Regions from separate parts of the Streptomyces sp. NPDC026500 genome, predicted to be linked through region 2. Evidence: riboswitches for the same ligand, from Rfam matches in the RefSeq annotation. Region 2 holds a riboswitch; each other region holds the start of a gene.
The links. A riboswitch is a leader RNA that binds a small molecule or an ion and turns the genes downstream of it on or off. The one in region 2 is predicted to bind cyclic di-AMP.

Region 1 (4,642 bases), on a different contig from region 2:
CGCGAGGCAGTCTGAGGGTGACGGACGCCGGAGCGGGGCCGCGGACCGGCGCCGCAGCGGGCGGAACCCGGGTCCGTCCGGGCATGCCTCACGATATGGAACACTGGTCTAGACAACCTTGAAAACCCGAAGGGCAGCATCACATGGCTGAGCGCCGCGTCAACGTCGGCTGGACCGAGGGCCTCCACGCCCGCCCCGCCTCCATCTTCGTCCGGGCCGCCACGGCCTCCGGCATCCCCGTGACGATCGCCAAGTCCGACGGCAACCCCGTCAACGCGGCCTCCATGCTCGCGGTCCTCGGCCTGGGAGCCCAGGGCGGCGAGGAGATCGTCCTCGCGTCGGACTCCGAGGGCGCGGACGCCGCTCTCGACCGTCTGGCGAAGCTGGTCGCCGAGGGGCTCGACGAGCTCCCCGAGACCGTCTGAGCCCACAAGGCACCCAGGACACACGCGGCTGAGCCGCGCCGCCCCTTCCCCCGGGCGGTGCGGCTCAGCCGTTTTCCGTACCCCGCGCAGGAATTCCCCCGGCGACGCGCGCGGCCCTCACGCCGCGGTCACGGGAATAGCGCGCACCGCAATTCCGGAGACGCGAATAAAAGGGCATCAGAAATAAGCCCCTGCCGAATATCCCTCTTTGTATACGGCGCCCGTGTTAATGACGCGGGCCCATCATGTTTACGGGATGTTGCGAACTTCTCACACGGTCCGCCCGCTCGCCGCCGGGAAATCGGAGCCGGTGCACGGTCGTCGCGCGCTCGGTGTGCAGGGCCGTGATCGCGCGGGCCCGCTCGCTGTCGCCGCGGGCTACCGCGTCCACGATCCCGCCGTGCTCCGCCCAGGACTCCGCGGGGTTGGCCGGCGCGTCCACCGAGTACATCCAGGCGATCTTGTGTCGCAGCTGGGCGAGCGTGGAGGTCAACGCGGGGCTGCCGGACGCCTGTGCGAGCGTCTCGTGGAACCAGCCGCCCAGAGAGCGCAGATCCTCGCTGTGGCCTCTCCTGGAACGCTCCTGCCCCAGCCTGACGAGGCCTCGCAGCACCTTGAGGTGGGCCTCCGTACGCCGCTGGGCGGCCCTCGCGGCGCCCAGCGGTTCCAGCAGCATGCGCATCTCCAGGAGGTCCGCGGCCTCCTGCTCGCTGGGTTCCGCGACGCACGCGCCCGCGTGCCGGCGGGTGACCACGAAGCCCTCGGCCTCCAGGGTGCGCAGAGCCTCGCGCACGGGGACGCGCGAGACGCCGTAGCGCCGCGCGAGCAGTTCCTCGGTGAGCCGGCCGCCGCGCTCGTAGACACCCGCGACGATGTCGTCACGGATCGCCGTGCATACCGAGTGCGCCGGAATACGCATGACCGACCTCCGCTTTAATCCCCGCGAAACGCCATCGATTGACGCTTGTTCAGTGACTCTATTGCAGGAAGCCTGAATTTCCGATGGCGGGCCTGAATCCATGGATATTTTTTGGACAGAGGGCCTCCGGAAACGATGATGCCCCGGCTCGTTGAGCCGGGGCATCAAAAGCGGTGAAGAAGCCGCGAAGCGGTCGTCAGACGTTGACTCCGTGCGAGCGCAGGTACGCGACCGGGTCGATGTCCGAGCCGTACTCCGCGGTCGTACGGGCCTCGAAGTGAAGGTGCGGTCCGGTGGTGTTGCCGGTGTCCCCGGAGAGGCCGATCTGCTGCCCCGGAGTGACCGTCTGCCCCACGGACACACCGATGGACGACAGGTGGCCGTACATGGTGTACGTCCCGTCGTGCATCTTGATCACTATTTGATTGCCGTAGGCGCCGCCCCAGCCGGCCGTGACGACGGTGCCGGAGCCCACGGCGTGGACCGAGGTGCCGTACGCGGCGTGGAAGTCGACGCCGGTGTGGCTGCCGGAGGACCAGAGGCTGCTGCTGGCCTGGTAGCCGGTGGAGATGTACGAACCGGTGATCGGGATGACGAACGTGTTCAGGCGCTTGCGCTCGGCCTCACGGGCGGCGCGCTCCTTGGCCTCGCGGGACTTCGCGGCCTGCTCCGCGGCGTGCTTGCGCGCGGTCTGCTCGGCCTGCTTCCGCGCGGCGGCCTCGTCGGCGGCACGCTGCTGGGCGAAGGCCTGGGCGTCGATCTGGTCGGCGACCGAGTCGCCGAGGGTGACGGCCTGGGTCAGCCCGGTCTGCTCGACGGAGGCTTCCGCCGCGAACGCGGGGGCGGCCAGGGTTCCGATCACACCGGTGGTGGTGAGCGCCGCGACCCCGACGGCGGTCGTGGTGGTGCTGTGCACCCGGCTCGGACGACGATGCTTGCCGGTGCCACAGGTGAACGCCATGTAGGGGCTGATCCTTTCCTTCCCTCTCGCCTACCGGGTTAGCTGACGGGTTCGGAGCAGGAAGGTCTCCTACGGACCCCCTCCGGGGAGGGCGTCCGATTCACCCCAGGGACTACGTGTGGGTCCCCGGCTCCCCTGACTCGCGCCATAGGGGACTCGGCGATGACTGTCCGGTGCCGCGGGCGCGGCGCAGTGCGTGGCGAACAGCCGGACCGACGCTAAACGTGGTGTCATTCGAACAACAAACGGATCACGATTTTTGTAACGCATCCCACAGGGCAGAAGGGCAACTCCCGCACGAATACGGACATCTTGGGGACCGCATGCGGGAAAAAGAGAGCCCTGACGACTCTTCAGTCACCAGGGCCCTCCTCGGTCGCACGGGCCCTACTCGGCGGCCACCACGCTGACTTCACCGATTCCGAGGGCCTTGACCGGCTCCTCGATCGTCGCGGCGTCGCCCACCAGGACGGTCACCAGACGGTCCATCGGGAAGGCGCTCACCGCGGCCGCGGTGGCCTCCACCGTGCCGGTGGCGGCCAGTTGCTGATAGAGCGTCGCCTGGTAGTCGTCCGGCAGGTACTGCTCGACCTGGTCCGCGAGCGTGCTCGCCACGGCTGCCGCCGTCTCGAACTTGAGGGGCGCGACACCCACCAGGTTCTGCACGGCGACGTCGCGCTCCGTGTCGGTCAGCCCCTCGGCCGCGAGGGTGCGCAGCACCTTCCACAGGTCGTCGAGGGCCGGACCGGTGTTCGGGGTGTCCACCGAGCCGCTGATGGCGAGCATCGCGACACCGGTGCCGTCCGGCGCGGAGCGCAGGACCTGGCCGAACGCCCGTACGCCGTAGGTGTAGCCCTTCTCCTCGCGCAGGACGCGGTCGAGACGTGAGGTGAGGGTGCCGCCGAGGCAGTAGGTGCCGAGCACCTGGGCGGGCCACACGCGGTCGTGCCGGTCGGCGCCGACCCGGCCGATGAGCAGCTGCGTCTGGACGGCGCCGGGGCGGTCGACGATGATCACGCGGCCGGTGTCGTCGGCGCTCACCGGCGGCACGGGACGCGGCTCGGCGGACGAACCCGTCCAGGAGCCCAGCGTGTCGCCGAGCAGCTCGTCGAGGTCGACACCGGTCAGGTCACCGACGACGACGGCGGTGGCCGTCGCGGGGCGTACGTGCCTGTCGTAGAAGGCGCGTACGGCCACGGAGTCGATCTTCTGGACGGTCTCCTCGGTGCCCTGGCGCGGGCGCGACATGCGCGCGCTCGCCGGGAACAGCTCCTTGGAGAGCTCCTTGGCGGCACGACGGGCGGGATTGGCCGTCTCGTGCGGGATCTCGTCCAGCCGGTTGCGCACCAGCCGCTCGACCTCGCTGTCCGCGAACGCGGGGGCCCGCAGCGCGTCGGAGAGCAGGCCCAGCGCCTTGGCCAGGCGCGAGACCGGGACTTCGAGGGACAGGCGTACACCGGGGTGGTCGGCGTGCGCGTCGAGTGTGGCGCCGCAGCGCTCCAGTTCGGCGGCGAAGTCCTCGGCCGAGTGCTTGTCGGTGCCCTCGGAGAAGGCGCGCGCCATGATCGTGGCGATGCCGTCCAGGCCCGCGGGCTCGGCCTCCAGCGGCGCGGCGAGGATGACCTCGACGGCGACGACCTGCTGGCCGGGGCGATGGCAGCGGAGCACGGTCAGACCGTTGTCCAGGGTGCCGCGCTGGGGGGCGGGAAACGCCCACGGCTTGGGCCGGCCGGCCTGGGGCTGCGGGTGGAAGTCCATGGTGGCGAGCTCGGTCACTTCGCCGCCTCCTCGTCGGTCTCGTCGGCGGAGTCAGCCGCGTCGGTGGCTTCGGCGGTGGTCGGCTCGTAGACGAGCACCGCGCGGTTGTCGGGGCGCAGGCGGGCCTTGGCGGCCTCCTGGACCTCCTCCGCCGTGACGTCGAGGACGCGCTGCACGGCGGTCAGGGCGAGCTGCGGGTCGCCGAACAGGACGGCGTACCGGCACAGTTCGTCGGCGCGGCCAGCGACGGTGCCGAGCCGGTCGAGCCACTCGCGCTCCAACTGGGCCTGCGCGCGCTCCATTTCCTCGGCTGTCGGGCCCTCCTCGGCGAACCGGGCGAGCTCCTCGTCGACGGCGGCCTCGATCACCGGGACCTCGACGTCGCCGGACGTCTTCACGTCCAGCCATCCCAGGGAGGGCGCTCCGGCGAGCCGCAGCAGGCCGAACCCGGCCGCGACGGCGGTGCGGTCACGGCGTACGAGCCGGTTGTACAGCCGTGAGGACTCGCCGCCGCCGAGGACGGTGAGCGCCAGGTCGGCCGCGTCGCACGCGCGCGTGCCGTCCTCCGGGAGCCGGTAG
Region 2 (4,642 bases):
CCAGAAGACGTCGAGGGCGGCCGCGACCGAGAGGGTGGCCACCGCGGTCATCCCCATCGGGAAGACGGTCGCCCAGCGCCGTGCGTCGTACCGCGGGCGCGGCCACACCGCCTCCGTGACGAGCAGCACGCAGTAACAGGTGAGGTCGAGCACGAGCAGTGTGCCGGTCGCGGCGCGCAGGACGCCCTGGTCGTCGTTGTTCCACAGGTAGATGTTCACGTGGTGCGCGGCGACGAGTCCCGCCCCGGCCAGCGCCGAGATCGCGAGCGCGCCGCCCGCCACCCAGTGGTCCCCGGCACCCCGCTTCACCTCCCACAGGTCGAAGTGCCCGAACGACACCCCGTAGAGCACGATCCCCAGCCAGAACAGCACCATCGCGGCGTGCGCCAGCCAGTCCGAGCCCACGGCGCCGGCGATCGTCGAGCCGAGGACCGAGAGCCCCTGCGTGGCCACGCAGACGAGGAACACCTCTCCCGCCATACGGCGCCGCCAGTGCCGTACGACGGCGACGAGCAGGATCGGCCAGAGCGCCGCCGACAGTGCGAGCAGGGCCTCGGCGAGGCCCTGCCACCCCAGTTCGGAGATCCGGGTGCCGAGCACGGTGGTCGCCGCGACCGCGTTGAGCCCGGCCGGCGTGCCGGCCTGCCGCATCCATTGCTCCCGGTCGCCCACCAGCCGGACGAGGAAGTCCGCGGCGAGCCCGAGCCAGGCGAGCGACGCGAGGACCAGCGCGATCCGGGAGAGGGTCTCGTAGCCGGTCAGGTGCAGCCCGATCGAGATGATGCCGGTGGCCATGACGGCGGTCCCGGCGGCGGGCGACCGCCCCGCCCACCAGGCGCGGAACGAAGCGGTGTCCGGCATGTCCGGTGTGTCTGGCATGCGCCCGATGCTAGGGATCTCCGCACCGGTTGCCGGCGGGGCACGCGCGTGGGGCGCACGAAAACACCGGGCACGCGTGCGGGGGGTACGAAATGCGGGGCACGCGCGCGTGGGGCTTCAGCCGCTCCACGCGCGCGTGCCTCGCGAAGGGCGCTCGCGCCCCGGTCTACGCCGGGCGCACCACGCTGTGGATCGCCGAGGTGCCGTCGTAGTAGATCGATTCCTCGCGGACGTACGCTCCCGGCTTCGGTGCGTGGATCATCATGCCGTTGCCGATGTAGAGGCCGACGTGGCTGATGTCGCTGTAGAAGAAGACCAGGTCACCGGGCTGGGCGTCAGCGAGGGAGACCGTCGTCCCCGCGTTCACCTGGTCGTAGGTGACGCGCGGAAGGCTGACGCCGGCGGCCCTCCAGGCGGCCTGGGTCAGGCCCGAGCAGTCGTACGAGTCCGGGCCGGTGGCGCCCCAGACGTACGGCTTGCCGATCTGCGCGCGGGCGAAGGAGAGCGCCTTGGCCGCCTTCGTCGCGTACGAGGAGTCCGTGGCCGTCGATCCCGTCGCGGATCCGGCAGTCGAACCGGTCGTCGATCCGGTCGTCGATCCGGTCGTCGTGCCCGACGACTGCTGCTGGGCGGCCTTCTCGGCGGCCGCCTGCTGCCGTGCCAGCTCGGCCGCCTTGGCCGTGGCCTGCTCCTGCTTCTTCTTCTCGATCGCCGCCAGCCGCGCCTTCTCCTCGGCGTCGAGCTTCGAGAGCAGGCTGCGGGCCTCGCTGAGCTTGCGCTGCACCGCGGCCTTGGACGTCCTGAGCGCGTTCTGCGAGGCGGTCAGCGACTGCAGGCTCCGACTGGCCTCCGCGCGCTTCTTGGTGGTGGCGGCCTGCTCCGTGATGTAGTCGTCCACGGCCGCCTTCTGGCGGGTCGTCAGACGGCTCATCAGCTGGGTCTGGTCGAAGTAGTCCTGCGGGTTGTCGGCGAGCAGCAGTGTCGCGGTGCTGGGCGCCGCGGCCCCGGTGCGGTACTGCGCCGCGGCGAAGGAACCCAGCTCCTCGCGCGCGGTGTTGAGCTTCTCGGTGCGCTGGGCGACGTCGTCGAGCAGGGTGTCGACGCGCTTCCGCTGCTTGGCGGTCTTCTCCCTGGTCGCGTTGTACTTGTCGGTGGCCGTCTCGGCCTGGTGGTAGAGGTCGTTGACCTTCTTCGAGACCTCTTCGATGCTGGGTTTGGGCTCGGCCGAGGGGGCGGCGTTCGCCGTCTGGGAGAGCAGGGCCACGGAGGTGAGGGCCGCCGTGGCGAGGGCCGGGGTCCGTATGCCTGCGATGCGCGTACCCGTAGGACGCCATTTGCGGTGCGACGCCAAGAGAGGCGACTCCTTCCGTCATCCGCCTACCGAGTTAGCTGTCGGGTTCGGGCGGGTGGTTCCGGAAGGTTGCCCTACGGTCCGCGCACAAGGCGGTCGGACCGATTCACCCCAAGGTCGGTGGGTCCCCGGCTCCGGCGGCCTCGTGGGCGTGCCGAACTCGGCGGAGGCCGCCCGGCCCGGCGAGGTTCGCCGGTTGCGGTCGAGTGGCCTTCCGGCACGCTAGCCAACTGGTGTGGCCCGTGTGAAGGTTGATGTGCGATATGCCCGATACATTTTCGTGACCATTCCCGTGTGCTCCGTCTCCTGTGATGCATTCGCGGTGATCCATCCGCAATGCGGCCCCTATTGGGCACCTGCGCCCTTCATGCCGCGGCTCCCTCGCGGGGTGGCGCGCCGCCCCGTCGCCGCTCTCGCGGCGGCGGGGCGCCCGTCTGCGGCGACGGCTTCCCGCTCTGAGCGGCTTCTGTGGGCATGGGGCGGAGACTCCCGCGGGGCACGGGGTGGCAGCTCGCTCGGGAGTGGCGCATCGCTGCCGGCGTGCCGACGTGCCGTCGCCTGTTCGGATTCCGGGCCGATGTCGATGTCGATGCCGATCGACGTCGATGGCGGCGCCGATGCCGATGCCGACTCCGCCCGTCCGATCCCTCGCCCGGGGTGACCGATCGGCGGTGTGTGGTCACGGATGGTGAGGTGTTGTGGCCGGACGCCCGTCCGCCCGGGATTCGCGTCACGAGTTCCGGTCGAGTTCTCGGGGTGGCGGCGGGCTGTCAGTGGGGCGGCCTAGACTCGGAGAGCGATGAGCAGCCTCTTTGACGACAGCTTCCTGGCGGACCTCAAGCCCTCCGGGGCCCACGAGGACGAACACCCGCCGCCGCCCGAGGACGATCACGTACCGGAGCCGGTTCCGGACGATCTGTTCGGCGGGAAGTTCGACATGCCGCCGAGCCGGGACGCGTACTACCGAGACGGCGCGCCCCGCCCCGCCGTGGACCCGGCGGCCCTGCTGGACGGACTGAACGAGAACCAGCGCGCGGCCGTGGTGCACTCCGCCTCGCCGCTGCTCATCGTGGCCGGCGCCGGCTCCGGCAAGACCCGGGTGCTCACCCACCGGATCGCGCATCTGCTCGGCGAGCGCAATGTCCACCCCGGCCAGATCCTCGCGATCACCTTCACGAACAAGGCCGCGGGCGAGATGAAGGAGCGCGTCGAGGCGCTCGTGGGCCCGCGCGCCAACGCGATGTGGGTGATGACCTTCCACAGCGCCTGTGTCCGCATCCTCCGCCGCGAGAGCAAGACGCTCGGATTCACCTCGTCGTTCTCGATCTACGACGCCGCCGACTCCAAGCGTCTGATGGCGCTCGTCTGCCGTGATCTCGACCTCGACCCCAAGCGTTTCCCGCCGAAGTCGTTCAGCGCCAAGATCTCGAACCTGAAGAACGAGCTGATCGACGAGGAGGACTTCGCGGCCCAGGCCACCGACGGCTTCGAGAAGACCCTCGCCCAGGCGTACGCGATGTACCAGTCGCGGCTGCGCGAGGCCAACGCGCTCGACTTCGACGACCTGATCATGACCACGGTCAATCTGCTGCGTGCCTTCCCGGACGTCGCCGAGCACTACCGCCGCCGCTTCCGGCACGTCCTGGTCGACGAGTACCAGGACACCAACCACGCGCAGTACGCGCTCGTCCGGGAGCTCGTGGGCAACTCCGAGCACCCCGTGGACGTACCGCCCAGCGAGTTCGACCTGCCCCCCGCCGAGCTGTGCGTCGTGGGTGACGCGGACCAGTCGATCTACGCCTTCCGCGGCGCGACCATCCGCAACATCCTCCAGTTCGAGGAGGACTACCCGAACGCGACGACGATCCTCCTGGAGCAGAACTACCGCTCCACCCAGACGATCCTGTCCGCCGCCAACGCGGTCATCGAGCGCAACGAGTCCCGCCGCCCCAAGAACCTGTGGACCAACGCGGGCGCGGGCTCGAACATCACGGGCTACGTCGCGGACACCGAGCACGACGAGGCCCAGTTCGTCGCCGACGAGATAGACCGTCTCACCGACGCGGGCGAGGCCAAGGCCGGCGACGTCGCGGTCTTCTACCGTACGAACGCGCAGTCCCGTGTCTTCGAAGAGGTCTTCATCCGCGTAGGCCTGCCCTACAAGGTCGTCGGCGGCGTCCGCTTCTACGAGCGCAAGGAGGTCCGGGACGTCCTGGCGTACCTCAGGGTGCTGTCCAACCCCGAGGACTCGGTCCCGATGCGCCGCATCCTGAACGTGCCCAAGCGCGGCATCGGCGACCGCGCCGAGGCGATGATCGACGCCCTGTCGCAGCGCGAGAAGATCAGCTTCCCGCAGGCGCTTCGCCGCGTCGACGAGGCCTACGGGATGGCCGCGCGCTCCACCAACGCGGT
Region 3 (4,642 bases), on a different contig from region 2:
CGCTGAAGGTCACCGTCAGCGGTTCCGGTGATCTCGACCCGCAGGCGCAGTTCTGGCACACGGGCGGCGAGAAGGTCGTCTACACGACGGACAAGGGCGCGCTGCGGGCGGCCGCCCTGCTGCACGGCCTCGTCGGCGTCGACGTCGTCCCGACCGGGCCCGACCTCGACTGGCGTGTGCTGCTGGAACACCTTCACGACGTACGCGGGGTGCGCCGCCTCATGGTCGAAGGGGGCGGGAAGGTCCACACCCAGCTCGTGCGCGAGGGACTCGCCGACGAACTGCAGCTCGCCGTCGCCCCCCTCTTCGTCGGGCAGCCGGACGCGCCGCGGCTGTTCGGGCCCGGCGCGTATCCCCTGGGCCGGCTGCGGCTGGTGGAGACACGGCCCGTCGGGGACGTCGTGCTCATCCGGTACGTCCCCACCGCGCCCGGCACCGGCCCCCTCGCGTCCGCGGCGGACCGGCGCTGGCTGGAGCTCGCCTGCGAGCTGGCGGCGCTGTGCCCGCCCTCGAAGACCGCGTTCAGCGTCGGCGCCGTGGTGGTCGCGGCCGACGGGACCGAGCTGGCCCGGGGCCACTCCCGCGAGGGCGACGACCCCGTCGTGCACGCCGAGGAGGCCGCCCTCGCCAAGATCGGCCCCGCCGATCCGCGACTGGCCGCCGCCACCGTCTACAGCAGCCTGGAACCGTGCGCCCACCGCGCCTCCCGGCCCGCGCCGTGCGCCCGGCTCATCCTCGACGCCGGGGTGCGCCGGGTCGTCACCGCCTGGCGCGAGCCCGACACCTTCGTCACGGACGCCGACGGGAACGGGCTCCTCGCCGCCGCGGGTGCCGACGTCGTCGTCCTCCCCGAGTACGCGGACCGGGCCAAGGCGCCCAACGGACATCTGCCCGACTAGGCCTCGCTCGGCCCCGGGTGTCGTGCGCAACGGCGTCGGCGAATGCCCGCCGACGCCGCCGAAGGGGTGCGTCTGAACGTGTGTGCTTCGGGTCCCGCGGATGGCGTACACTGGTCCTAACGACGCGGGGTGGAGCAGCTCGGTAGCTCGCTGGGCTCATAACCCAGAGGTCGCAGGTTCAAATCCTGTCCCCGCTACTCAAGGCCAAGGGCCGGAACTCGGATTCACGAGTTCCGGCCCTTGGTGTTTGTCCCGGGGCCGGTTCTCTCCCGGGATCGTCCTCCCACCCGGCCCTTTCTGCTGGGTCCTTCTCTCAGCCCCTTCTCCCGGGAGGTTCCCTCCGGCAGTCGGCGGCATCCCCCGGTCGGGCCACACCGGTCGCCCGCCGTCGGAGCTCCGGGTCTTCTGGACGGGTGGGGCAGCCAGGAGGTGAGCAGCGGACCGGAGAACTCCATGACCGGGCCGACGGGCCGTCGTCCGGCGGCCGCGGGCCCAGGAACGCCCCGTTGCCCGCTCCGGCGGCAGCGGGTTCCCGCAGGATCTCCTTCGCGCGCGCCTTCGTCCGGACCCTGCCCGCGCTGCTCGTCGTCGCCGGGATCTTCTACGACTACTTCACCCCGGGTGACTACACCGCGGCCCCCCTCTTCACGGCCGCACCCCTGGTCGCCGCGCCCCTCTACTCGCTGCGTGGCACCGTCCTCGCCGGCGTCGGCGCCGTCGGCGCGGTGTTCCTGGTCCACTCTCTGCTCGGCATCGTCCTTCAGGTCGACGCGGTCACCGAGACGGTCACCGTGGCGACGGCCGCCATTCTCGCCGTCCTCCTCAACATCGTCGTCCGGCGCGGTGACGAACGGCTCGCCTCCGTCCGGGAGATCGCCGAGTTCGCGCAGCGCGCCGTGCTGCCCGAGCCCGCGGAGCGGATCGACGGCCTCGATGTCGCGGCCCGCTACGAGGCGGCTCAGGAGGACGCGTTCATCGGCGGTGACCTGTACGCGGTGCAGGACTCCCCGTACGGCGTGCGGCTGGTCGTCGGGGACGTACGGGGGAAGGGGATGACCGCGGTGGCCGCCGTCGCCGTGGTGGTCGGCGCGTTCCGGGAGGCGGCCGAGCAGGAGCCGACACTGGAGGCGGTCGCACGGCGCCTGGAGCGGGCGCTGACGCGCCCGGGCACCCTGCACGAGAGCCCTGACGCGTTCGAGGAGTTCACCACCGCCGTCCTCGCGGAGATCCCGCGCGACGAGGACGTCGTCCGCATCGTCAACCGCGGCCATCCGCCGCCCCTGCTCCTGCATCCCGACGGCACGCTCGTCACGCTCGGCGCCGAGCCCTTCGCGCTGCCGCTCGGGATGAGCGAGCTGGGAACCTGGCCCGACCGGGCGGTACAGAGCCGCTTTGCGCGCGGGGCGATGCTGCTCCTGCACACGGACGGGCTGTCCGAGGCCCGCGATTCACGCGGGACGTTCTACGATCCGGCCGCGTGGCTGGCCGGACGGGTCTTTCCCGGCCCCGACGCGCTGTTGACCGCCCTCTCCGAGGCGGTCCGCCGGCATACGGGCGGCGCTTTGACGGACGACATGGCGCTGCTCGCCGTCCGGCGCTTTTGACGGGTGCTCGCTGAGGGGATCTCCGCAGAGCTCGGGAGGTCCTTCGCGTGCCACACGTACGGCCATTTCAGGCATGGTCACGAACGGTGATCGGACCGTTCCCCTCCGCATAACATCTGACATACCGTCAAGGGAATCCGTGTCGACGGGATAGGGTCAACTCGCCCGTTTTTCACCGCTCATGACCTCAAAGTCCAGGCCAAAAGCCGTTAATGATCAGCCCGAACAGCTTGGAATTCGGTGCCTGAGTCTATTAACGTTCGATAACGCAGCGCGGTCGTTACAGCCGTCACAAGAGGTGGCTCCGTGCGCACGTGCCGAATCCCGCAAGGGAACCGGGGAACCATCAACTTGGGGTGAATCGAGCGTATTCCGCCGTGGGAACACGGTGGCTATACGCGCGTAGGAGACCTTCCTGCTCCGAACCCGTCAGCTAACCCGGTAGGCGGCAAGGAAGCAAAGGAGTGCGCCCACGTGGCATCCGACCGGCCCGCTCAGCCGACCTCGTTCGCGCCGAATGACACACATACCTTCGGCTACGGCAAGGACGAGGGCCCCTGGGAGGAGTGGAACCCCACCGAGGATTCCGTTCTTCCCGTCCGCGGCCGGCACCGCACGGGCAAGCAGCGCGGCGGAGGACTCGCCCGCAGCTCCACGGTTCTCGGCGTAGGCGTCATAGCCGCCGTCGGCGCGGGTGGCATCGCCAGCGCCGCGCCGGGCAAGCCGCCCGTCTCGATCTCGCTGCCCGACCTGTCGTCGGTCACCCAGTCCGCCAAGGCCCTGATATCGGACGGTGGATCCAGCGCCCCCAAGGGCTCCACGACTCCGCTCACCAATGCCGGTCTGACCAGCGCCGACGCGGCGCAGGGTGCCACGGACGCGGGTGAGGCGCTGCGCTCCCGCATCATGCAGCAGGCCCAGTCGCAGCAGAACCAGGCCGACACCGCCACGCAGCAGGCAGCCCAGGCCGCCGCCGCGAAGAAGGCCGTCGCGCTCGCCGCCAAGCAACAGGACGACGCGGAGGCCAAGGCCGCCGCCGCGAAGCAGAAGGCGGAGGAGGAGGCCAAGGCGAAGGCCGAGACCGAGCGACTCGCCGAGCTCGCCAAGAGCTACTCGCTGCCGACCTCCTCGTACACCCTGACCTCGCGCTTCGGCGAGGCCGGCTCCATGTGGTCCTCCGGCTACCACACCGGCCTCGACTTCGCGGCGCCCACCGGCACGCTCATCAAGGCGATCCACAGCGGCACCATCACCGAGGCCGGCTGGGCGGGTTCGTACGGCTACCGCACGATCCTCACCCTCGACGACGGTACGGAGCTGTGGTTCTGCCACCAGTCGTCGATCAGCGTCAGCGTGGGCCAGAAGGTCGCCACGGGTGATGTCATCGGACGCGTGGGCGCGACGGGCAACGTCACCGGGCCGCACCTGCACCTCGAAGTGCACCCCGGCGGCGCCGCCACCGGCATCGACCCGATGGCGTGGCTCCAGAGCAAGGGCCTCAACCCCTGATCCGTACGGGCTCCTGAGCCGTACGAGCCGTACGGCGTCCGACGCGGGCGGGTGTGACCCCTGACGCGTGCCGTACGCATGTCCTCCCCGATCTCCGGCGGCCCTGACGTCATCCCCCCCGACGTCAGGACCGCCGGTCAGGCGGATACGGACGCCTGCGCGCACCGGCCCGTCCGGAGTGAGCGCGGAATACATGCATCCGGCACGGGTGTTGACGTCGTACATGACTTCTCTTCGCAAGCTCGGTTCGTCCGACCTCGAGGTCTTCCCGCTCTCCCTCGGCGGCAACGTCTTCGGCTGGACGGCCGACGAGACCCGGTCCTTCGCCGTGCTCGACGCCTACGCGGCCGCCGGCGGCAACTTCCTCGACACCGCCGACTCCTACTCGGCGTGGGTCGAGGGCAACGAGGGCGGCGAGTCCGAGACCATCATCGGCAAGTGGCTGAAGACCCGCGGCAACCGTGCGGAGATCGTGGTCGCCACCAAGGTCAGCCAGCACCCCGCGTACCCCGGGCTGTCCGGTGCCAACATCAAGGCCGCGGCCGACGCGTCGCTGCGCCGTCTGGGCACCGACCACATCGACCTCTACTACACGCACTTCGACAAGCCGGAGGTGCCGGTCGACGAGAT

Region 1: linked by a shared signal. The riboswitch ahead of ACZ4N5_RS14040 (M23 family metallopeptidase) and the one ahead of ACZ4N5_RS31890 (C40 family peptidase) in region 2 are both predicted to bind cyclic di-AMP.
Region 3: linked by a shared signal. The riboswitch ahead of ACZ4N5_RS00080 (M23 family metallopeptidase) and the one ahead of ACZ4N5_RS31890 (C40 family peptidase) in region 2 are both predicted to bind cyclic di-AMP.

The regions. Positions count from the first base shown of each region.
Region 1 is NZ_JBVHQB010000006.1:253,640-258,281, forward strand. It holds gene ACZ4N5_RS14030 (HPr family phosphocarrier protein) at 144-425, shown strand; gene ACZ4N5_RS14035 (GntR family transcriptional regulator) at 652-1,344, opposite strand; gene ACZ4N5_RS14040 (M23 family metallopeptidase) at 1,541-2,305, opposite strand; cyclic di-AMP (ydaO/yuaA leader) riboswitch at 2,318-2,477, opposite strand; gene ACZ4N5_RS14045 (M16 family metallopeptidase) at 2,693-4,081, opposite strand; gene ACZ4N5_RS14050 (M16 family metallopeptidase) at 4,078-4,642, opposite strand, start outside.
Region 2 is NZ_JBVHQB010000021.1:85,635-90,276, forward strand. It holds gene ACZ4N5_RS31885 (tellurite resistance/C4-dicarboxylate transporter family protein) at 1-879, opposite strand, end outside; gene ACZ4N5_RS31890 (C40 family peptidase) at 1,046-2,230, opposite strand; cyclic di-AMP (ydaO/yuaA leader) riboswitch at 2,239-2,392, opposite strand; gene pcrA (DNA helicase PcrA) at 3,030-4,642, shown strand, end outside.
Region 3 is NZ_JBVHQB010000001.1:23,860-28,501, reverse strand. It holds gene ACZ4N5_RS00095 (dihydrofolate reductase family protein) at 1-899, shown strand, start outside; tRNA gene ACZ4N5_RS00090 (tRNA-Met) at 1,023-1,096, shown strand; gene ACZ4N5_RS00085 (PP2C family protein-serine/threonine phosphatase) at 1,406-2,503, shown strand; cyclic di-AMP (ydaO/yuaA leader) riboswitch at 2,809-2,965, shown strand; gene ACZ4N5_RS00080 (M23 family metallopeptidase) at 2,978-4,012, shown strand; gene ACZ4N5_RS00075 (aldo/keto reductase) at 4,236-4,642, shown strand, end outside.